3 regions of the Amycolatopsis sp. NPDC089917 genome follow, and region 1 is predicted to be linked to each of the others. Evidence: riboswitches for the same ligand, from Rfam matches in the RefSeq annotation. Region 1 holds a riboswitch; each other region holds the start of a gene.
The links. A riboswitch is a leader RNA that binds a small molecule or an ion and turns the genes downstream of it on or off. The one in region 1 is predicted to bind S-adenosylmethionine.
Positions count from the first base shown of each region.

Region 2: it holds a riboswitch for S-adenosylmethionine, as region 1 does, so the genes downstream of both, AB0N89_RS04295 (aminotransferase class V-fold PLP-dependent enzyme) here and thrC (threonine synthase) in region 1, are expected to answer to the same signal.
Region 3: it holds a riboswitch for S-adenosylmethionine, as region 1 does, so the genes downstream of both, AB0N89_RS17420 (ATP-binding cassette domain-containing protein) here and thrC (threonine synthase) in region 1, are expected to answer to the same signal.

Region 1 covers NZ_JBFBGL010000024.1:56,498-63,877, reverse strand. Annotated here, with positions in the region: gene lepA (translation elongation factor 4) at 1-1,733, opposite strand, end outside; gene AB0N89_RS19215 (class I SAM-dependent methyltransferase) at 1,847-2,434, shown strand; gene AB0N89_RS19210 (VOC family protein) at 2,431-2,805, opposite strand; gene AB0N89_RS19205 (EamA family transporter) at 2,828-3,706, opposite strand; gene rpsT (30S ribosomal protein S20) at 4,064-4,324, shown strand; gene holA (DNA polymerase III subunit delta) at 4,529-5,512, opposite strand; SAM riboswitch class I at 5,648-5,780, shown strand; gene thrC (threonine synthase) at 5,794-7,059, shown strand; gene AB0N89_RS19185 (ComEC/Rec2 family competence protein) at 7,077-7,380, opposite strand, start outside.
Region 2 covers NZ_JBFBGL010000003.1:194,758-202,137, reverse strand. Annotated here, with positions in the region: gene ileS (isoleucine--tRNA ligase) at 1-91, shown strand, start outside; gene AB0N89_RS04315 (penicillin-binding transpeptidase domain-containing protein) at 317-1,921, shown strand; gene AB0N89_RS04310 (helix-turn-helix domain-containing protein) at 1,965-2,648, shown strand; gene AB0N89_RS04305 (potassium/proton antiporter) at 2,760-4,238, shown strand; gene AB0N89_RS04300 (M23 family metallopeptidase) at 4,369-5,052, shown strand; SAM riboswitch class IV at 5,181-5,295, shown strand; gene AB0N89_RS04295 (aminotransferase class V-fold PLP-dependent enzyme) at 5,328-6,692, shown strand; gene AB0N89_RS04290 (hypothetical protein) at 6,712-7,308, shown strand; gene lspA (signal peptidase II) at 7,333-7,380, shown strand, end outside.
Region 3 covers NZ_JBFBGL010000021.1:31,080-38,459, reverse strand. Annotated here, with positions in the region: gene AB0N89_RS17440 (TatD family hydrolase) at 1-157, shown strand, start outside; gene AB0N89_RS17435 (transglycosylase family protein) at 571-1,950, shown strand; gene AB0N89_RS17430 (DUF222 domain-containing protein) at 2,011-3,036, opposite strand; gene rsmA (16S rRNA (adenine(1518)-N(6)/adenine(1519)-N(6))-dimethyltransferase RsmA) at 3,228-4,064, shown strand; SAM riboswitch class I at 4,312-4,402, shown strand; gene AB0N89_RS17420 (ATP-binding cassette domain-containing protein) at 4,616-5,626, shown strand; gene AB0N89_RS17415 (4-(cytidine 5'-diphospho)-2-C-methyl-D-erythritol kinase) at 5,749-6,714, shown strand; gene AB0N89_RS17410 (ABC-F family ATP-binding cassette domain-containing protein) at 6,783-7,380, shown strand, end outside.

The DNA of each region.
Region 1 (7,380 bases):
TTTTCCAGCAGCTTGCGCTTACGCGAGATGTCACCGCCGTAGCACTTCGCGAGCACGTCCTTGCGGATCGCGCGGATGGTCTCGCGGGCGATGATCCGCGACCCGACGGCCGCCTGGATCGGCACCTCGAACTGCTGCCGCGGGATCAGCTCACGCAGCCGCGTCGCCATCCGGTTGCCGTAGCCGTACGCGGCGTCCTTGTGCACGATCGCCGAGAACGCGTCGACGGTTTCGCCCTGCAGCAGGATGTCCACCTTGACCAGGTCGGCGATCTGGTCGCCGCCCTCTTCGTAGTCGAGGGACGCGTAGCCGCGCGTGCGCGACTTCAGCGTGTCGAAGAAATCGAAGATGATCTCCGCGAGCGGGATGTCATAACGCAGTTCGACGCGGTCCTCGGAGAGGTAGTCCATCCCCAGCAGCGTGCCGCGCTTGGCCTGGCACAGTTCCATGATCGTGCCGACGAACTCCGAGGGCGCGAGGATGCTCACCTTGGAAACCGGCTCGTGGACCTCGGAGATCTTCATCCCGGTCGGCCAGTCCGACGGGTTCGTCACCACGATCTCGCTCTTGTCCTCGAGCACGACGTTGTAGATGACGTTCGGCGCGGTGGAGATCAGGTCGAGGCCGAATTCGCGCTCGAGCCTGTCCCGCGTGATCTCCAGGTGCAGCAGGCCGAGGAAGCCGCAGCGGAACCCGAACCCGAGCGCCACGGAGGTCTCCGGTTCGTAGGCGAGCGCGGCGTCGTTGAGCTGGAGCTTGTCCAGCGCCTCACGCAGCTCGGGGTAGTCCGAACCGTCGACGGGGTACAGCCCCGAGTAGACCATCGGCTTCGGCTCGCGGTAGCCGGCGAGCGGCTCCTCGGCGCCCTTGCGCTCGGAGGTGACGGTGTCACCGACCTTCGACTGCCGGACGTCCTTCACCCCGGTGATGAGGTACCCCACCTCGCCGACCCCGAGCCCCTTGCTGGCCTTGGGCTCCGGCGAGATGATCCCGACCTCGAGGAGTTCGTGGGTGGCGCCGGTGGACATCATCTTGATCCGCTCGCGCGGCGTGATCTTGCCGTCGACGACCCTGATGTAGGTCACGACGCCCCGGTAGGTGTCGTAGACCGAGTCGAAGATCATCGCGCGGGCGGGCGCGTCCGGGTTGCCGACCGGCGGCGGGACCTGCCGGACGCATTCGTCCAGCAGGTCGGTCACGCCCATGCCGGTCTTCGCCGACACCCGGAGCACGTCCGAAGGCTCGCAGCCGATGATGTGCGCCAGCTCGGCCGCGTACTTGTCCGGGTCGGCCGACGGCAGGTCGATCTTGTTCAGCACCGGGATGATGTGCAGGTTCTTCTCGAGCGCCAGGTAGAGGTTCGCCAGCGTCTGCGCCTCGATCCCCTGCGCGGCGTCGACCAGCAGGATCGCCCCTTCGCAGGCCTCCAAGGCCCGGGAGACCTCGTAGGTGAAGTCCACGTGGCCCGGGGTGTCGATCAGGTGCAGGACGTGGTCCTGACCCTCGACCTTCCAGGGCAGGCGCACGTTCTGCGCCTTGATGGTGATCCCGCGTTCCCGTTCGATGTCCATGCGGTCGAGGTACTGAGCGCGCATGGCCCGCTCCTCGACCACGCCGGTGAGCTGCAGCATCCGATCGGCCAGGGTCGACTTGCCGTGGTCGATGTGCGCGATGATGCAGAAGTTCCGGATGAGCTCCGGGGGCGTGAAGGTCGTGTCGGCGAACGTCGTCAACGGGTTTCCTCGCGAAGGTCGGGGTGTGCCAGCTCTATGGTCCCATGCCGCTCCGGGTGCGAGTGGGGGTCATCCCCGATGCGGCCCGTGGTGAGCTGTGGTGCCCTCGAAGTATGAGTACTTCACTGTCCCAAATGCTCGATCGCACGTTCGGCCATCCCAGGGGACTGCTCGGCCGGTTCGGTGGCCTGGCGATGGCGCACGGCAACGCTGCCACCGAACTTCGCGTCGTCGAACTGGCGTCGATCGAGTCCGGCGAAACCGTCCTGGTCGTGGGTCCCGGCCCGGGCGTCGGCCTGCGGGCCGCCGCCGAAACAGCGGGCCGCGCGATCGGCGTCGACCCGTCCCCGGAGATGCTCTCCCGTACCCGCCGCCGGTGCGGCGACGCGGTGGAGCTCAGACGCGGCACCGCGGACTCCACCGGCGAGCCGGACGAGAGCGTCGACGTGGTCCTGACCGTCAACAACGTGCAGCTGTGGGAGGACCGGGCCGCCGGGTTCGCCGAGCTGCTCCGCGTGCTGCGCCCCGGCGGGAGACTGCTGCTGTCGTCGCACGAGAAGTGGCTGCCGGTGTCCCGGCACGAGCTGGCCGACGAAGCGGCGGCCGCCGGCTTCACCGACCTGCAGACCTGGACCTGGGAACCGCCGGGCTTCGGCGCCTCCCTCGCCGCTCAGCTGCGCGCGATCAAACCCCGGGCCTAGCGCGGATCGGTGCGCAACGGATGCTCACGCGGCACCTCGACCAGCACGATCCTGGTGCCGTCCGGATCGGCGATCCAAGCTTCGTCCAGGCCCCAGGGTTCACGGCGCGCTCCGCGGACCGGGTCCAGGCCTTTCGCGGCGAGCTCCTCCAACGCAGCGGGCAGGTCCCGGACCTGGAGCCACAAGGCGACGTCGGGAGTCGGGCCGGTCTTCCCGGTACCGACGATCTCGATCGACCCGTTCCCGGCGAAGAACACCGTTCCGCCGGGGAACTCCTTGTCGATCGCGAGGCCCAGGGTGTCCCGATAGAACGCCGTCGACACGTCGAGGTCCTTCGGGTGGATCAGCACCCTGCTGCTCAGCACGTCCATGGCTCATCCCTACCGGATGGGCTCAGGCCATCGCAATCGCGGTGATGCCCGCCAGCACGACCGCCGAACCGACCAGCCGTCGGGCGGCGTTCGCTTCGCGCAGGACCAGCCAGGCGGCCAGGCCGCCCAGGACGATGCTCAGCTCCCGCGCGGGTGCGACGAGACTCACCGGGGCGATCCGGAGGGCGTAGAGGACCAGCAAGTAGGCGAACGGGGAGAACAAGCCGACGATGAGGATTTCGCGCTTGTGCTCACGCCAGAGCCACGAAACCTCTTCGCGGTCCCTCAACGCATACGGCGCCATCAACAGGCTCTGCACGATCGCGCCCGTTCCGAAGTAGACGATCGGCGGGACACCGAGACCGGTGACCGAATGCGCGTCCCACAGGGTGTAGGCGGCGATCGTGAGCCCGGTCAGCACCCCGTACAGGACACCTTTGCGGCGAGCGGCGCGATCGGCCGCGTCGGCATGGGCCGGTGCTCGCCCGGTGCCGATGACCAGCACCCCGGCGACCACGAGGAACGCGCCCACCAGGCCGAGCACCCCCGGCCGCTCGCCGAGCAGCACGACGGCCGCGAGCACCGAGATCAGCGGCCCCGTCCCGCGGGCGACGGGATACACGATGGACAGGTCGCCGACGGCGTACCCCCGCTGGAGAACGACCCCGTAGGTGACGTGGAACACCGCGGTGACGACGGCGGCGAGCAGCCAGGTCCACTGTGGACGTTGCGGCTCCACCGCCAGCGAGACCGCCATGACGGGGATGAGCAGGATCGCGGAGAGGCTGTAGTAGGCCCAGACGAAGCGAGCTCCGCCACGGCGGATGCGCTTGGCGGCCAGATTCCAGCCGGCGTGGACGACGGCGGCGATGATGACGAAGGACAAGGCGGTGACGTTCACAACGGACCTTTCACGTTTCCGCGCATGCGGAAAACACCGGTCCTCCAGGCTTTTGTCCCGTCAGATGAACGACGACGCTTCCGGCCCCGCCGATGGTGCCGCTCGGACCTGTCCCACCTGCCCTGATTGTGTGGTTCGCGGAACAGGCAGGCGGCGGAACCCTAGGCACTACGATCTTCACCGTACCTCAATCGCCCACCGGAGGCGGCCGCGATCGGCCCCGGGACGGCTGTTAAGCTTGCTCTTCACCGCCGTGTGGCATTCCGTCATGGAGGAAACCCGCGTCGCTTTCACGAGCGCGCAGGGCCGGTCACAACGCGGCGATGAAACCACCGAGAGATCAAGAGGAGCGCCCCCGTGGCCAACATCAAGTCGCAGATCAAGCGCATCACCACCAACGAGAAGGCGCGTCAGCGTAACCAGGCGATCCGGTCCTCGGTGAAGACCGCGATCCGCAAGTTCCGCGAGGCCGCCGACGCCGGCGACAAGGCCAAGGCCCTCGAACTGCAGAAGGACGCGGCCAAGAAGCTGGACAAGGCCGTGACCAAGGGCGTCCTGCACGCCAACCAGGCCGCCAACAAGAAGTCCGCGATCGCGAAGCGCGCGAACACTCTCTGATCGCGCACTGACGTAAACGCGCCGAAGGGGCGTCGATCCGCTTCCCACTCACGTGGGGCGGGGAGGCGCCCCTTCATCGCGTTTACGTTGACCTTCGGCCCGAAAGAGGGCGCGCTTCCGGCGAGACAAGTCCGCCGATCCGGTTCATGGGCGCGTTGATCGTCGGGCTCGGCCCAGTGAGCGGTGGGCGTGGTCCAGTAGGTGTCAGCGGCTGCTGCCGTGAGCGTCGACGACCTCCAGAACGGCACGTTCGAGCGCGTACTCCGGGTTGGCCGCGACCCCCTTGACCTCCGCATTGAGCCTGGCGACGATCCGCATCGCGGTGGCGAGGCCGTCCTGTCCCCAGCCACGAGCCTGCCCCTGCGCCTTGCGGACCTTCCACGGCGGCATCCCCAGCTCGCCCGCCATCTGATTCGGGTTCCCGCGGCCCGCGCCCGACACCCGCGCGATCGTCCGGACGGCGTCGGCGAGGGCGTCCGCGACCAGCACGTGGGGAACACCCAGCTGCATCGCCCAGCGCAGCGACTCCAGCGCCGCCGTCTTGTCGCCGGCGACGGCCTTCTCGGCGACGGCGAACCCGTTCACGTCCGCGCGCCCCCGGTGATAGCGCCGGACAGCCTGCTCGTCGACCGTGCCACCGGCGTCCGCGACGAGCTGGGTCGCGGCCGACGACAGCTCGCGCAGATCCGAGCCGACGGCGTCGATCAGCGCGAGCACGGCCGCACCGTCGATCTTCCCGCCTACCCGGCGGACCTCGTTGCGGACAAAGGATTCCCGTTCGGCGGGCTTGGTCAGCTTCGGGCACTCGACGATCTCCGCCCCGGCCTTTTTCAGGGCCGCCGGAAGCGCCTTCGCGGCCTTGCTCCGGCCGCCTCCGCTGTGCACGACGACGAGCACGATGCCGTCGGCGGGCGCCTTGACGTAGGCCATCACCCCGTCGGAGAGCTCCTGCGAGATGTCGTGCGCGGATTCGAGGACGATCACCCTGCCCTCGGCGAACAGCGAGGGGCTGACCATCTCCGCGAGGGCGGGGACTGTGAGGTCCGACACCCGGATCCGGGTCAGATCCGCCGTCGGATCGGCCGCTTTGGCCGCGTCCGAGGCGCTGCGGACCGCGCGTTCGATCAGCAGCTCTTCCTCACCGAGAACCAGGACCAGCGGCGATGGGGCGGAAGCTTGCGTCGTCACGGTGACGATCCTGCCACTCCTCCTCTCGTGTGCTTTGTCCGGTGATGTGTTCCGGGCACGGTGGCCCCATCTGAGCCTCATGTCGTACGGTGTTGGCGAGGCGACGCGATCACGCGCGTGCCGACAATCGAATACCGCTCATCCAGAGGGGCAGAGGGAACGGCCCGATGAAGCCCCGGCAACCGGCGTCAGCCTGTCATCCCGCGATCGCGGGGTAGCTGACGAACACGGTGCCAATTCCGGCCCGCCACGGCGGGGCAGATGAGGAAAGGAACCTCGCGATGACCGCAACCCTCGGCACGACTTCCACCACCAAGACCCCGGATCTCGGACCGGCCGTCGAACTGGTGTCGAAGGAAGAGGGCCACCGGCAGCCGCTCGCTCCCGAATTCGTTTCCGCCGAGGACTTCTCGCCGCTCGAGGTCGCCTACGACTTCGGCCGCGTGCGCCGCGAGGACATCGAAGCCGGGCCGAAGAACATCTGGCGCTACAAGAAGCTCCTTCCCGTTCCCTCGAACGTCGAAGAGATCCCCAACACCGAACCCGGCGCCACCCGGCTGATCCAGGCCGACAGGCTCGCGAAAGCCTTGGGCGTCAAGAAGGTCTGGGTCAAGGACGACACCGGCAATCCCACTCACTCGTTCAAGGACCGCGTGGTCGCCGTCGCACTGGCCGCCGCCCGCGAGTTCGGGTTCGACGTGCTCGCCTGTCCGTCGACCGGCAACCTGGCCAACGCGGTCGCCGCCGCCGCGGCCCGCGCGGGCTGGCGGTCGGTCGTGCTGATCCCGAAGACCCTTGAGCGCGCCAAGATCCTCACCACCGCCGTGTACGACGGCGACCTGATCGCGGTCGACGGCAACTACGACGACGTGAACCGGCTCGCCACCCAGCTCGCGGCCGAGCAGGAGACCTGGGCGTTCGTCAACGTGAACGTCCGGCCGTACTACTCCGAAGGCTCCAAGACGCTGGCCTTCGAGGTCGCCGAGCAGCTCGGCTGGCGGCTTCCCTCCCAGATCGTGGTGCCGATCGCCTCCGGTTCGCAGCTCACCAAGGTGGACAAGGGTTTCCGCGAGTTCGGGCAGCTCGGCCTCGTCGACGAAACGCCGTACAAGGTGTTCGGCGCGCAGGCCACCGGGTGTTCCCCCGTCTCGGCGGCCTTCCGCGCGGGTCACGACGTCGTCCAGCCGGTCAAGCCGGACACCATCGCCCGGTCGCTGGCGATCGGCAACCCGGCCGACGGCCCCTACGTCCTCGACGTGGTCAACCGCACCGGCGGCGCGATCGAAGACGTCACCGACGAAGAGGTCGTCGAGGGCATCCGGCTGCTCGCCCGCACCGAGGGCATCTTCACCGAGACCGCCGGCGGGGTCACCGTCGCGACGGCGAAGAAGCTCATCGAGACCGGCAAGCTCAACCCCGACGAGGAGATCGTTCTCCTGATCACCGGCGACGGCCTCAAGACCCTCGACGCCGTCGAGGACAAGATCGGCCCGAAGGCCACTGTCAGCGCCTCGGCCGACGCGGTCCGCGAGGCTCTCGGCCTCTGAGTTCCCGCCGGCCCGCCTCACGAACGAGGCGGGCCGCGGGGCTCACCCCGACGCACCAAGGCGAGGCCCCGCGCGTCGGTGACGACAGCCGTGTCGCCGTCCTTGTCCGTCCTGGCCACCGAAGCACCAACGGCCGCCAGAGTGTCCAAAGTGGACTTGTTCGGATGGCCGTAGGTGTTCCCGGCGCCGACACTCACCAGCGCGACACGTGGTGCGACGGCGTTGAGGAAATCCGGTGCCGTGTAGCGACTTCCGTGGTGCGGGACCTTCAAGATCTCGGCACGCAGGTCGGCGCCTTCCGCCATCAGGTCGGCCTGCGCG
Region 2 (7,380 bases), on a different contig from region 1:
GACTTCGGTTGCCTACGGCGACGTCGCGGACGGTTCGGCCGGGACGGTCGGGGAGGGCACGAAGGTGACCGTGGCGGTCGCCAAGGCCTGACCCGCGCGTCCCGCAAGAAATGTCATGAAAGGGTCGTTCAGGACGTTTTCCGTCCTGAACGACCCTTTCATGACACTGGCCGGGAGGTCCCGATCACCGGGATCACGAAAAGGATTCGGAACCGTCGCTTTCTCGCCGCCCGACCACCTCGCGCGCGGGAAATCGGCAGGCTGGCGCCCGGGGGCGCGCGCGAAGGGGTGCGCGCCGTATGGGGAGAGCGAATCCATGAGTCCTGCCCGGAAAAGAGGGATCCTGATCGGCGCCGCGCTCGCGGTCGTCGCCGTCGTGGTGGCCGCGGTGGTGCTGCTGGTCAGGGAGGAACAGGCACCCGCCGCGTCGGGCGGGCCAGGGGAGTCCACCGCGACGGCGATGGACAGCCCGGCGCAGGTCGCCGCCCGGTTCCTGCGGCAGTTCGACACCGGTGACCTGACCGGTGCGCCGGTCGACGATCCGGCGGCGGCCACGGCCGCCGTGTCCGCGACACGCGGCGCGCTCGGCGCGGCGCCGGTCAAGACGACCCTCGGCGAGGTCCCGACCACGCCGGGGAACGCGACCACGACGTCGGCCACCTTCCACGCCGCGTGGAGCCTTCCCGGCGGAAGCGACTGGCGGTACGAGGGCAAGCTGGAGCTGGTCCGCAACGCCGGGAAATGGGTGGTCCGCTGGGCGATGTCGGTGATCCACCCGAAGCTCGAAGCCGGTCAGCAGCTCTCCCTCGCCCGCGCTTCGGCCAAGCCGGCGGTGGCCGACAGGGACGGCAAAGCGCTCGTCGGCGGGGACGCGGCCGGTGTCGCGCCGCTGCTCCAGGGGGCGTTGTCCAAGGTCGCGTCCGAGCAGAACGGCGGCACCGGGACCCCGGCCACCGTCAGCGTGTCCCGTGTCGACGCCTCCGGCAAACCGGTCGAGACGTTGTTCGGACAGGCCTCGGAGACCGACAAACCGCTGGTCTCGACCTTGAGCGTGGCCTCCCAGACCGCCGCGCAGAAAGCCGTCGACGGCTTCCAAGGCCCGGCGATCATCGTCGCGATGAAGACCTCGGGCGAACTCCTGGCGGTCGCGCAGAACGGCGCCGCCGGGAGCCAGCCGAAGGCCCTCAGCGGCCTGTACTCGCCGGGTTCGGCCTTCAAGATCGCCACGGCGACCGCGGCTTTGCAGCAGGGCGGGGTCTCCGTCGACTCGCAGGTCGCCTGCCCGGGCAGTGAGCAGATCGGGACCCGCACGCTCAAGAACGAGAACGGGTTCGACCTCGGGACCGTTTCGCTGAAGACCGCGTTCGCCGCGTCGTGCAACACGACCTTCGGGCAGCTCGCCGGGCAGCTGCCCGCGGACGGCCTCTCGAAGGCGGCGACGCAGCTCGGCCTCAACGCGGACTTCGAGATCCCCGGGCTGGCCACCGAGACCGGCAAGGTGGAACCGTCGAGCAACGCCGACGAGAAGGTCGAAGCTGGCATCGGACAGGGAAAGGTGCAGGTCAGCCCACTGGGCGCGACGCTCATGGCGGCCACGGTCGCCACCGGGAAGCCGGTCGTGCCGAAGCTGTGGCAGGGGCTGGAGACCAAGGTCAACACCGGCTACCAGGCCCCGACCGCCGGGGTGCTGAACCAGGTCCGGGCGATGATGCGCGAGGTCTGCACGACGGGAACGGCGAAGGCGTTGAAGGGCAGCGGCACCGTCTTCGGCAAGACGGGGACGGCGCAGTTCGGTTCGGGCGCCGACGCCAACGGGTGGTTCGTCGGCTATCGCGGGGACGTCGCTTTCGCGGTCATGCTCGAGGGTTCCAACGACTCGAAACCCGCGGTCCAGCTGGCGGCGAAGTTCCTGGCGGGCTGACGGTTCGGCGCTCGCCGAACCGTGGGTCTTCTACGGTGAACGCATGGAAACGATCGCCTTGGCCGAGGTCGCGGCCGTGCTCGCCGACCCGAGCCGTGCGTCCATGTGCCTCGCGCTGCTCGACGGACGTGCCTGGACGGTGACCGAACTGGCCGGGGCGGCCGAGGTCGCCGCGTCGACGGCGAGTGAGCACGTGACGAAGCTGACCGAGGCCGGGTTCGTGGTCCGGGTCAAGCAGGGGCGGCACAGCTACGTCCGGATCGCCGACCCCCGGGTGGCGGAGCTGATCGAGCATCTGGCGCAGCACGCCGCACACCGTCCGGTGAAGGGATTGCGCTCGTCGGTCCGGGTGAAGCGGCTCGAATTCGCCCGGACCTGCTACGACCACCTCGCGGGCACGGTCGGCGTCGCGCTGCGGGACGGGATGCTCGCCGCCGGGCTGATCGACGAGGCCGACGGCCTGACGCTGACCGGCCGCGGCCGTGAGGTGCTCGGCGCGCTCGGGGTGGAGATCGCCGACGGCCGCCGCGCGATGTTGCGTGACTGTCTCGATTGGACAGTGCGCCGTGATCATTTGGCAGGACGGGTCCCCGCGGCGTTACTGTCTCACGGAGTGAGTGCCGGCTGGTTGTCCCGTGAGGGCAATCGCGCGGTGAAAGTCCTGCCCGCGGCGGAAAAACCGTTCGCGGACCTCGGTGTCGACCTGGCCGCCCTGCGCCGTCCGTAAAGGACAGTCTGTAACACAGGCCAACCGGACGGTTTTCGACCGGTACACGATCGAGTGACGACCACTGCCTCACTATTCTGTAGCCCTCACGGCGACCGGACGGGAGGCGACATGGAGCAGCTCCCGCTCGTCCTCGGCACCGGTGGCGCCGTGCTTCTCGTCGCCGTGATCGCCGTCCGGGTGTCGATCCGGGTCGGCCTTCCCTCGCTGCTGCTGTACTTGGGGATGGGCGTCCTGCTCGGCGAAGCCGGGTTCGGCATCCATTACGACAACCCCGAGCTCACCCAGTCCCTCGGCCTCGCCGCGCTGGTGATGATCCTGTCCGAAGGTGGCCTCACCACCCGGTGGACGGCCGTGAAACCCTCGCTGGGCATCGGGATCGCACTGTCCACAGTGGCCGTGGCGGTGAGCATCGCGGTCACCGGCGCGGCCCTGCACTGGCTGCTGGGCCTGGACTGGCGGATGGCCCTGCTGTGGGGCGCGGTGCTGGCCTCGACCGACGCCGCCGCGGTCTTCTCCGTGCTGAGATCGGCGGGTATCGGGAAGCGGCTCGTCGGCGCGCTGGAGATCGAGTCGGGGATCAACGACGCCCCGGCCTACATCGCCGTCGTCGTCCTCGCCGAGGGCACGACCGTGGACTGGTCGCTGCCCCTGCTGGTCGTCTACGAACTCGCGGCCGGCCTGGTGATCGGCCTGGCCTTCGGCTGGATCGGCGCGCAGGCGCTGAGACGGGCCGCGCTCCCGGCGACCGGCCTGTATCCGCTGGCCACGATGGCCGTCTGTGTCGTGGCGTATTCGAGCGGGCAGCTCGCGCACGCTTCGGGCCTGCTCGCCACCTACGTCGCGGCCCTGGTGCTGGGGAACTCGAAGCTGCCGCACCGGTCGGACACGCTGTCCTTCGCCGAGGGGCTCGGCTGGCTCGCCCAGATCGGGCTGTTCGTGCTGCTGGGCCTGTTCGCCTCACCGGGCCGGATCTTCGAAAGCCTGGTCCAGGGCCTGGTCGCGGGCGCGGTCGTGCTGCTGCTGGCCCGGCCGCTGTCGGTGCTGCTGTCGGCGCTGCCGTTCAAGGTCCCCTGGCGAGAACAGGTGTTCCTGTCCTGGGCCGGGTTGCGCGGGGCGGTGCCGATCGTGCTCGCGCTGATCCCGCTGTCGTCCGGCGTGCCCGGCGCGCAGGAGCTGGTCGACGCGGTGTTCGTGCTGGTCATCGTGCTGACGCTGCTCCAGGGCGCGACGCTGACCCCGCTCGCGAGAGCGCTCGGGCTGGCCCAGCACGCCGAAGCGCACGAGATCGACGTCGACTCCGCGCCGCTCGACGAGATGGGCGCGGAACTCCTGCAGGTCCGGATCAACGCAGGATCCAAGATGCACGGCGTCTACCTGGCCGAACTGCGGCTGCCGGTGGGGGCGACGATCAGCCTCCTCGTCCGCGGCGGCGCCGGCTTCACGCCCAACAAGAACACCCGCCTCCAGGAACGCGACCAGTTACTCGTCGTGACCACCTCCGACGCCCGTGACGCGGCCGAACGACGGCTCCGCGCCGTCGACCGCGCCGGACGCCTCGCCAGGTGGAAGGGCGAATCCGGCCAGTAGGTCACGAACCGGCACCAGCTGTTCGTCGGTTGATCTCAGAAAATTCTTCCCTTTGTACTCCTTTTGGATTACTTTCCCGGCAATCGACTCCATCGAATGGGTGAGTGTCACGGGGTAAGGAGTACGCAAGGTGACGAAACTTCCTGCACGGTTCGCCGGTCTGGGGGCCGCGGCCACACTCGTCGGAGTGGTTCTCGCCGCGCCGGCGGCTTCCGCGGCCGGCGCCTTCCCGGCGTTCGGCTTGCCCTTCGACACGGGCCAGTCGGTCTACTCGGCGGGGATCCACTCGGACGACGGGAACTCCGGCGTGAAGAACGCCATCGACTTCAGTCCCGGTGACAAGACCGTCCGCGCCCCGCTGGCCGGCACGGTCCGGATCCAGCACTGCTCGGGCGGTGACTGGGTGACCGTCGATCACGACGGCGGCTGGCGGACCGGGTACTACCACATGGAGCGCATTTCGGTCACCGACGGCCAGAAGGTCGCTCCTGGCGACGCCCTCGGCCGGACCGGCAACGCGCTGCCCTGCGGTGGCAGCAGCACCGGCGCCCACGTGCACTTCACCCTGTGGACCCTGCCCGCGGCCGCGGCCCAGGGCGGCGACTCGCGCGACTTCGGCGTCGGCGCGGGCAACTGGAACGGCATGTCCTACGACGAGGTCTCGACCAAGGTCGCCGAGGCCTACGGCGAGGCTGTCGACGGCAAGACGTTCGGCGGCTGGCAGTTCACCGCGGGCACCGATCAGTACTCCGGTACCGCGACCGAGGTCTCTTCGCGTTCGATCGTCCCGTTGCCGGGCCGATTCCGCGTCTGACCTCCCGTTGCCCGGCGCGGCGCGGCGCCGGGCAACGGTTCTTTTCGCTTGCGGAGTACGTGAGCGGCGTCTCAAGATGCGGACAAGGGGTGGCTTGATCGCCCGCTGATCCGCTAACTTCGTTCGTAGGTCACGAGTGTCAGCGTCAAGCCCCGGCTAGCTGGCCGGCAACCCTCCTTCCGCGGTGGGGTGCCCCGGGTGAGGACCTGGCTCGTCGCGTGGTGCGACGGGCAAGCGCGGGATCCTCGTCGGGTCCCCTGGCCCGGAGGATGACCATGACTCTCGCTCTCGAACGCACGAACGCCCCCGCCGCCGTCGCGGAAACCGTTGTCTCGCACGAAATTCCGACGGTGGCGTGTGCCGGTCTGCGGGTTCCGCTGGTCACCGGCGGCGAAATCGGCTACGCCAACCTCGATCACGCGGCGAGCGCCCCGTGTCTGGACAAGGTGCGCGACGCGGTCGACGAGTTCCTTCCCTGGTACGCCAGCGTCCACCGCGGCGCCGGGTTCGCCTCGCAGATCTCCACCAGGCTTTACGAGCGCACGCGCGGGATCCTGCGCGACTTCGTCGACGCGCGGTCGACCGATACCGTCGTTTTCACCCGCAACACCACCGATTCCTTCAACCTTCTCGCCCGTAGCCTGCCGAAGCACACGTCGGTCGTCGTGTTCGACACCGACCACCACGCCGCGCTGCTGCCGTGGAAGGGCCCGAACGTCCGCCGGATCGAGACCCCGCGCACCCGCCTCGCCGCGGTGTCCGCTGTGGACGAAGCGCTCGCGGACTGCCCGCAGGGCCCGCGGCTGGTCGTCATCACCGGCGCGTCCAACGTGACCGGGGAACTGTTGCCCGTCAAGGAGATCGCGGCCGTCGCGCGCCGGCACGGCGCCCGGATCGCGCTGGACGCGGCGCAGCTCGCGCCGCACCGCAAGATCTCCGTGCGCAAGCTGGACGTCGACTACATCGCGCTGTCGGGCCACAAGCTGTACGCGCCCTTCGGCGCCGGTGCGCTGATCGGCCGTGCCGACTGGCTGCGCGCCGCCCAGCCGTACCTCGCCGGCGGCGGTGCGACGAAGCTCGTCACCCGCGAAGCCGAAGACTTCGGCGTGGTCTGGAACGCGGGCGCCGAGCGGCACGAAGCAGGTTCCCCCAACACCGTCGGCGTCTACGCGCTCGGCGTCGCCTGCGAGGCGCTGTCCGAGAACTGGGACGCCATCGTCGCCCACGAGGACGAACTGCTGGCGCGGCTGCGTCGCGGTCTCGCCGGGATCCCCGGATTCGCCGAGCTGCGGCTGTTCGACGCGCCGGTCGACAGGGTCGGCACGCTCAGCTTCGTCGTCGACGGCTTCGAACCGGGCTGGCTCGCCGCGGTCCTGTCCGCGGAGTACGGCATCGGCGTCCGGGACGGCGCGTTCTGCGCGCACGTGGCGACCAAACGGCTGATCTCCGCCGCCGGTTCGACGGGGCAGCAGGCCATCCGGGTCAGCCTCGGCCTCGGCAGCACCACCGAACACGTCGACCGGCTCGTTCTGGCGCTGCGCCAGATCGTCGCCCGCGGCGCGCGCTGGCAGTACGAGAAGCCGGAGGGCCGCTGGGTGCCGGAGAACGATCCGCGGGAGCTTCCTCCGTTCTGCGCCTGACCCACTACCCTCACCCCGCATGGGGAACGAGCGACCGCGTTACTGGTTTCCGCTGGCGTTGCTGGGATTCGCTCAGCTGGTGGTGGTGGCCTTGTCCGTCGGTTCGAGCCGATCCGGAGGATGGTTCGCCTACGCGCCCAACCCGGGCCCGGGGGTGTACCAAGGCCTCTACGGCCTGGAGATGAGCCGTGAGACCGCGAGTGCCGTCTCGGTCATCGGCATGAGCCGGATGGACAACTGGCTGTTCGCCGTCCTCGCGGTCTACCTCGGCACGGTGCTTTTCTACGCTTGTCGGTCGCGGCCCGTGCGATGGTGGAAGGTCGCCGCGATCGCGGTCGGGGGCCTGGTCGCGATCCTGCTGGCGGATCTGGTCGGTTTCTGGGAATTCGAGATCGACGGCGACGCGCGGAGCGCGATCCTGCTGACCTTGGGCCTGGTCGCGCTCGCCTGGCTGGAGCGGAGCGTGCTCGTGCTGGTCGTGGCCGCGGCGTTCGTGCTCTGTGCCGTCGTGCTCGCGCAAGGACCGCTCGCGCTGGTGCTGTCGTCGCTGGTCGCGCTCGCCGGGGCGTTCGCGGCGCTCCTGAGCAGGCCGAAGGCGGCCGCCGGGGAGCCCTGAGCACGCTCCGTGGACAATGGGGGAGTGAGCACAGAGCCCGAAACCGCGCCACCGGCGCCGCCGCTGCCCAAG
Region 3 (7,380 bases), on a different contig from region 1:
GCACCCGTTCCGTGGGCGCCCCAACGAGCCCTACTGCGCCGCCTACACCGTTCGTCACATCGCCTCGCTCAGAGGCGAGGCGGTCCACGAGGTGGCGGAAGCGGTGCGAGTGACCGCTGAGCGGGTCTTCCGTTTGCCGACAGTCACCGCCGGTTGAACGGACTGCGACATTAGTGATCATCAATGGTCCACTCTGATGAGTGACCAACGTCACGACACTCCGGGGGGTGTTTGCGCAACCCGGCGAGGTTCGTTACTGTCCCGTGATCGTGCCGGTCGGTGCCCGTTCATACGGTCTCCGGCTGTTACGCCCACAGTCACGTCAGTGCACGTCGGGGAAGCGGAACCGGGAGCGGTACGGCCTGGAACCGTGACGATGGCGCTGGCTGCGGGTGTCGGACTTCTAGAGGTGTGCCGAAGTGCGCATCGAGACGAAGGACGTAGTGGAGCGGTAGTCGAGCTCTTCGACGTCTTGGGAAAGGGAACGACCCAGTGACTGGTAGCAGTAGGCAGGATGGCTCGCGCCTCGGCGCAGAGACGAACACCTTCGCTTCCGCCGGTTCGGTTGCCGTGCTCGACCGCGACACTCAGTACGGCGAGCTGGACTACTCCGACGACCCGCGCATCACGCAGCAGGACGTCCTCGCCGCGCTCGGCCCCGACGCCGACACCCTGATGGCCGAGATCGACGTCGACGTCGACGAGCTGATCCGCCTCATCAGCGCCGAGACCACCATGCTCCCGCCGATCGTCATTCCGGACGAGATGGCCGAGGACCGCACCGCGGGCGCGCCGATGAAGGCCGCGACCAAGGACGAGGTCATCTCCAGCGCGACCCGCGTCTGGAAGAAGCGGTTCCTCAAGGGAACCGTCATGGCGGTGCTGCTCACCCTCGGTGGCGGCGGCGCGGCCGCGATGGCGATGAACAAGAGCGTCACGCTCGACATCGACGGCAAGCAGCAGACCGTCCACAGCTTCGGCGACACGGTCGGCGAGGTCCTCGAGGACGCCGGCCTCTCGGTCGGCGCGCACGACTCGCTCTCGCCCTCGCCGCAGGCCGAGGTCGGCGACGGCGGCGTCATCAAGCTGGAGCGCGGTCGCAAGCTGAACCTGATCGTCGACGGCGCGCCGCAGCAGGAGTCCTGGGTCCGCGCCACCAACCTCGGCGAGGCCCTGAACCAGCTCGGCCGTTCCGATCTCGCGAAGTCCGGCACCTGGACCTCGATGCCGCAGAACGGCGAGCTCCCGCTCGACGGCACCACCGTCGAGGTCAAGACCCTCAAGAACGTCACCGTCTTCGACGGCGCGAACGAACCGCACAAGGTTCAGACCAACTCGGTCACCACCAAGGAATTCCTCGGTGAGCTCCGGATGACCCTCGGCCCGGACGACGAGGCCGTCGGTGGCCTCGACGTCAAGCTGGTCGACGGCGCCGAGGTCCACATCAGCCGGACCGGCGTCACCATGGTCAAGCAGAACGAGGAAATCGCTCCGCCTGAGCAGAAGGTCGACGACCCGGACCTCGAAAAGGGCAAGACCAAGGTCGAGGACCCGGGCACCCCGGGCCAGAAGACCGTGACCTACAAGGTCACCAAGCGCAACGGCAAAGAGGTCGGCCGCGAGAAGGTCTCGGAAGAGGTCATCACCGAGGCCAAGCCCAAGATCACCAAGGTCGGCACGAAGAAGCCCGCCGACCCGGTCATCGGTGACGCCGGCGCCTGGGACCGGATCGCGCAGTGCGAGTCGACCGGCAACTGGGCCGCCAACACCGGCAACGGCTACTACGGTGGCCTGCAGTTCAACAAGAGCACCTGGGACGCCTACGGCGGCGACCAGTACGCCGCGTACCCGCACCAGGCCAGCAAGGCCCAGCAGATCGCCGTCGCCGAGAAGGTCCGCGACTCCCGTGGTGGCTACGGCGCTTGGCCGCACTGCGGCAAGAAGGCCTGACGTCGGCTAAGTCCTCCTTTCCTGAAGGTCATCGTGTGGGTTCCGCCCGCATGGTGGCCTTCAGGCCGTTAAGGGCTTCTGAGGTCGTTGGGCGTGGGTCTCGGCTCTCGGTTTGGACAGCCGCGCCCACCAGCGTGTGGGCCGCCTGCGGGCCACGTTCTGGGATTGCCCGGCCACGGCGGTCTCTCGAACGCCGTCATCGCCGCTGCGCGGGCGTGGGTGGCTCTTCGGCCGCACTGGGGTGGTCTTGGGGCCGCCTTCGGGTTTCTTGACCGGCTGTGTGGACTGAGGCCGCTCCGAGCCCTGTTCCGGGGCCTGGCGGGGCAAGGGGACGTCCGGTCCGCTCTCCGCGAGATCGACGATCTCGGTGAAGGCGTCACCGCGTCTCTCCGCCGGTGTGCGCACGTCGGCTTCCCCGTTCAGGGATGGGTAGGCCCGTGGCACCAGAAGCGCGTTCAGGCGGGCGCCTGTCTCCGGATCGAGGTTGCCGCGCATATCCCAACGGCCGGTTCGTTTCTGGCGCAACCAGAATTCGCTTCGCTCGCGTTTCGGAGCGGGGTCCTCGCCGGCGCTGCCATCCGGGTCGTGCTGTGCGAGCAGGTCTGTTCCGGCCACGGTGATGTCGCGCGGTCTCGCGACGCTGGCGAGATCGACGAGGTCCTTCTCGGCCTCGAGCCGTGCTTCCACGGCGACGTGATCGGGCAGCCTCCTCATGACGGTGACGATCCGGTCGATGCCGGCTTCGGCCAGCACGCCGGTGGCGGCTGTGACTCCGGTCAAAGGCGCGACGGGTTGAGTCGATGTTCCGTCGCGCGCACGTCTCGAGTTGAGCGCCAGCGCCCGGCTGGTCACCTTCTGCGCCTCCGCTCTGGGAACTCGAGCCACATGCTCGTAGAAGACGGCGGTCGAGTTGTATCCGTAGAGCTCCCGGACACCACGTGACTCGATCTCGGCCAGGATCTGGCCGACTTCGGCGGCGAGACGCCGCCCTTCGCGTAGCCGGGTCTGCAATTCGTCGAGAAGCAGATCGGCGTCACCTTCCGGCAGATTGAGCGGGAAGGTCTTGGGGGTGTTTGTGCTGGTCATCCCTCGATTGTCGGGCCAGATTCGAACTAGTGCACGGTATCGATCAGGTGAATGATCATTACGCTCCGGCGGCTCGAATCCGCGCCCATCACCCGTGAGTGGAACGGATGCGGATCGGGTTCGCCGGAAGGATGACGGGGGCGAATCGCGGCCGCCAGCCGAGGCCCGAGGGGCCTGGCTACGATCGTCGGGTGACTGAACTGCTCGGGCCTGCGGAGATCAGGGCGCTGGCGGCCGAGCTGGACGTGCGTCCGACCAAGAAGCTCGGCCAGAATTTCGTGCACGACCCCAATACGGTGCGCCGCATCGTCGACCTTTCGGGGATCGGTGAAGGTGACGTCGTGCTGGAAGTCGGGCCGGGTCTCGGCTCGCTGACCCTCGGGATGCTCGCGACCGGAGCCGAGGTCGTCGCGGTCGAAATCGATCTCGTGCTGGCCGGACGGCTGCCGAACACCGCGGCCGAACGAGGCGGGGCCGAAAGGCTCACGGTCGTCGGGGCGGACGCTCTGCGGATCACGGCGGACGACTTGCCCTCGCAGCCGACCGCGCTCGTCGCGAACCTGCCGTACAACGTCGCCGTGCCCGTCGTGCTTCACCTGCTGGCCGAGTTGCCGTCGCTGACCAGCGGTCTCGTAATGGTCCAGACCGAGGTCGCGGACCGTATGGCGGCCGGCCCGGGAAGCCGGACTTATGGCGTGCCCAGCGTCAAGCTGGCGTGGTACGGCAAGGCGCGCAAGGTCGCCGCGGTGCCCCGTGCGGTCTTCTGGCCTGTTCCGAACGTGGATTCCGCGCTGGTCGCTTTCGAGCGTGGCGACGTGGTGTCGTCCGTGGAGCGCGAGCGGTTGTTCGCGGTGGTCGATGCCGCCTTCTCGCAGCGTCGGAAGACTCTGCGTGCGGCGTTGGCGTCATGGGCGGGTTCCGCCGAACGGGCGGGGGAGTTGCTCGAAAAGGCGGGTATCGACCCCAAAACCCGTGGAGAGCAGTTGGATGTCCATCAGTTCGCCCGGATCGCCGCCGCGGCAGGCTGACCATCTGTCGCAGGTGTGACCGGCGCCGCGTGAGCGCGGTGCCGGTGGATGTCAGCACGACTGCGTAACCCTCTCCTGGATCTGCATGATCCACATCTGTCTTCGCAGGCAGCGGCCTCGCCGTAGCACGAATGCGTCCGCCTTTGTCTCAAAATATGGACAGCTCATCCTGTATGATGGACGCGACCAGACGTGTGATCTGCGCCTACGCGCTTGCTTTCATCCAGTGGGATCGGTTTTACTCAGTGAGCCATCCCGAGCGACTGAGAGACCTGGCTCGCCGAAGTCGCAGCAACCACCCTCCACAGGGCAGGTGCTACAGCCAGGACCGATGGAGGCTGTGCCTAATGAACAGGGTCACCCACCCGCTCCTGCTGACCAGGCGACGTGTCGTCGATGAAGGTCGCCGCACGGTAAGTGCGTGTCGACGCTCCACCGTTACTGCCTGAGTCTCTTTTCCCTTACCTCTGAAACCCGTCCGCTCAGGACGGTCACTCGGTGACGGTTGGCGCGCTCGAAAGAAGCAGCGCCCCATTTGCATGGAGCCTTTCGTGATCACTGTCGAAAACCTGTCCAAGTCCTTTCCCCTCAACGGAAATCCCGTCGTCGCCCTGCGCGACGTGAGCGTGGACATCCAGGCGGGCTCGCTGTTCGGAGTCGTCGGTCCGGCCGGCTCGGGCAAGTCGACCCTCGCTCGTTGCATCGGGCTCCAGGAGCGCCCCGACCGGGGTGTCGTCCGCCTCGACGGCCTCAACACCGGAACCCTCGACGGTCGCCGTCTGCGCGAGATCCGCCGCCAGGTCGGTGTCGTGAGCACCAAGCCGGAGCTGCTCGCCGAGCGCACCATCGCCGGCAACATCGCGTCGCCGCTCGAGCAGCTCGGCCTCGACGGACCGCAGCGCCGCAACCGGGTCGGCAACCTGCTCGACCTGGTCGGGCTCACCCCACGAGCCGGGCAGCGACCGGGCGAACTGTCCGAGGGGCAGCTGCGCCGAGTGGCCATCGCCAAGGCCTTGGCCGCCGGGCCGTCCGTGCTTTTGGCCGACGACCCGACCTCGGGTGTGCAGCCCGAAGAGTCCGGCGCGGTCCTGACCGTGCTCGACCGGGCGCGTGCCGAGCTCGGGGTCACCGTGCTGCTCACCACTCCCGACGCCGGCGTCGTCCGTCGTGTGTGCGACGACGTCGCGGTCCTCGAGGCCGGGGCGGTCATCGAACGCGGATCGGTGCTCGACCTGATCTCCGACCCGAACAGCCGGACCGCGCAGGCGCTGCTGCCCACGATCGAGACCGGCCGGGCGCAGGCCTCGAAGTACGACCGCGCGGTGGACGTCGTGCTCGTCGGTTTCGCTTCGGTCGGCGCGCTGCTGCCCGAGGCAGCCGGTCGCTTCGACGTCGAACTCGCCACCATCGGGGGCGGCCTGACCCGGATCGGCGACACGCCGGTCGGCCGGTTCCGCCTCGGTGTGCGTGGTGAGCGCGCGGACGCCGCCCTCGCCTGGATCGCCGAACGCGGCGGCCACGTGACCCACCCGGTCCGCGGACCGCAGGGCGTCGCAGCCTGATTTCTCCGAGAATGGGCCGCTCAGGACGAAATCCGTCCGGGGCGGCCCGTTCGTGTCTGACTCGACCTGTTCTCTTTTCTCCTGGTGACAGCGTAAGTGGAGCGGCCACGTAGGCTTGAGTCGTGCTCGCCGTCGTACCGCCCCCAGTAACCGTCCGGGTTCCCGCCAAGGTCAACTTGCACTTGGCGGTCGGTGACGTACGCCCGGACGGCTACCACGAGCTGGTGACCGTGTTCCAGGCGCTTTCCCTGACCGATGAGGTGACCGTCGCGGCCACCGAAGACCCCGGTGTCGAGGTCTATGGCGAGGGCGAAGGCTCCGTGCCGACAGGGGCCAACAATCTCGCCTGGAGGGCGGCACAGGCCCTGGCGGCCCACGTCGGCAAGGCGGACGGTGAGTCCAAGGTCCGGGTGGTGCTTCGCAAGGGCATCCCGGTAGCGGGCGGGATGGCCGGTGGCAGTGCGGACGCGGCCGCGACGCTGGTAGGACTCGCGTCGCTTTGGAAACTCGACATCTCCCGGGACGAACTGGCGGGTATCGCCGCGAAGCTCGGCAGTGACGTTCCTTTCGCGCTCTACGGTGGGACCGCGTTGGGCACCGGTCGGGGCGAGCAGCTCGTCCCGGTCCTGTCGCGGCACACGTTCCATTGGGTTCTCGCCTTCGATCAGCGTGGTCTTTCGACGCCGCGGGTGTTCGGGGAACTGGACAGATTGCGGGAAGAGGGCGATCCGCCGCGGATCGGTTCGCACACTCCGGTGGTCGAGGCGCTGGCGTCCGGTGACCCGCGCCAGCTGGCGCTGCTACTCGGCAACGACCTGCAGGCGGCCGCTGTTTCGTTGCGTCCGGGACTGCGACGCACGTTGCGAGCGGGAGTCAACGCGGGTGCGCTCGCCGGCGCCGTGTCCGGGTCCGGGCCGACCTGCGCCTTCCTGTGCGCGGACGCCCAGTCGGCCGTCGAGGTCGCCGCGGAGTTGTCCGGGGCGGGGGTCTGTCGCACGGTTCGCGTCGCGCACGGGCCCGTTCCCGGGGCTCGGCTGGTAGGCGGGGACGACACGCCGCGCCCGGCGCCGCCTCGGGTGCACGCGTGAGGGTGTCCGAAAAGGACATCGACCAATTCGTTGTGGTGCAAGCTTTTTGGGAAAGGATCGGCTGAGGCATGGCCAACTTGGTCAACCTGGAGTCGGTGAGCAAGTCCTTCGGGGTGCGCCCGCTGCTCGACGGTGTTTCGCTCGGTGTGGCGGAGGGGCAGCGCATCGGCGTCGTCGGTCTCAACGGGGGCGGGAAGACGACGCTGCTGGAGGTCCTCGCTGGGATCAGCGAGCCCGATACGGGCCGAGTGAGTCAAGTCCGTGGTTTGCGGATGGCCGTCGTCACTCAGCGGACCGAGCTCCCGGACGGCAGCACGGTGGGCGATGTCGTGCTGGAGCGCTACGGCGCGGAGCACGAGTGGGCCGCTGACGCGCGTGTCAGGTCCATTATGGACGGCCTGGGGGTCACTGCTCTGGGCCTCGACAAGGCGACGGCGAACCTGTCCGGTGGCGAACGCCGCCGGGTGGCGCTGGCGGCCGCTCTCACCGGTGAGCTGGACCTCGTGGTCCTCGACGAGCCGACCAACCATCTCGACGTCGAAGGTGTGCGCTGGCTCGCGGATCACCTGCTCAACCGCAAGATCGCGGTCGTGGTCGTCACCCACGACCGGTGGTTCCTCGACACGGTCGCGAGTTTGACCTGGGAAGTGACCAACGGTCGTGTCG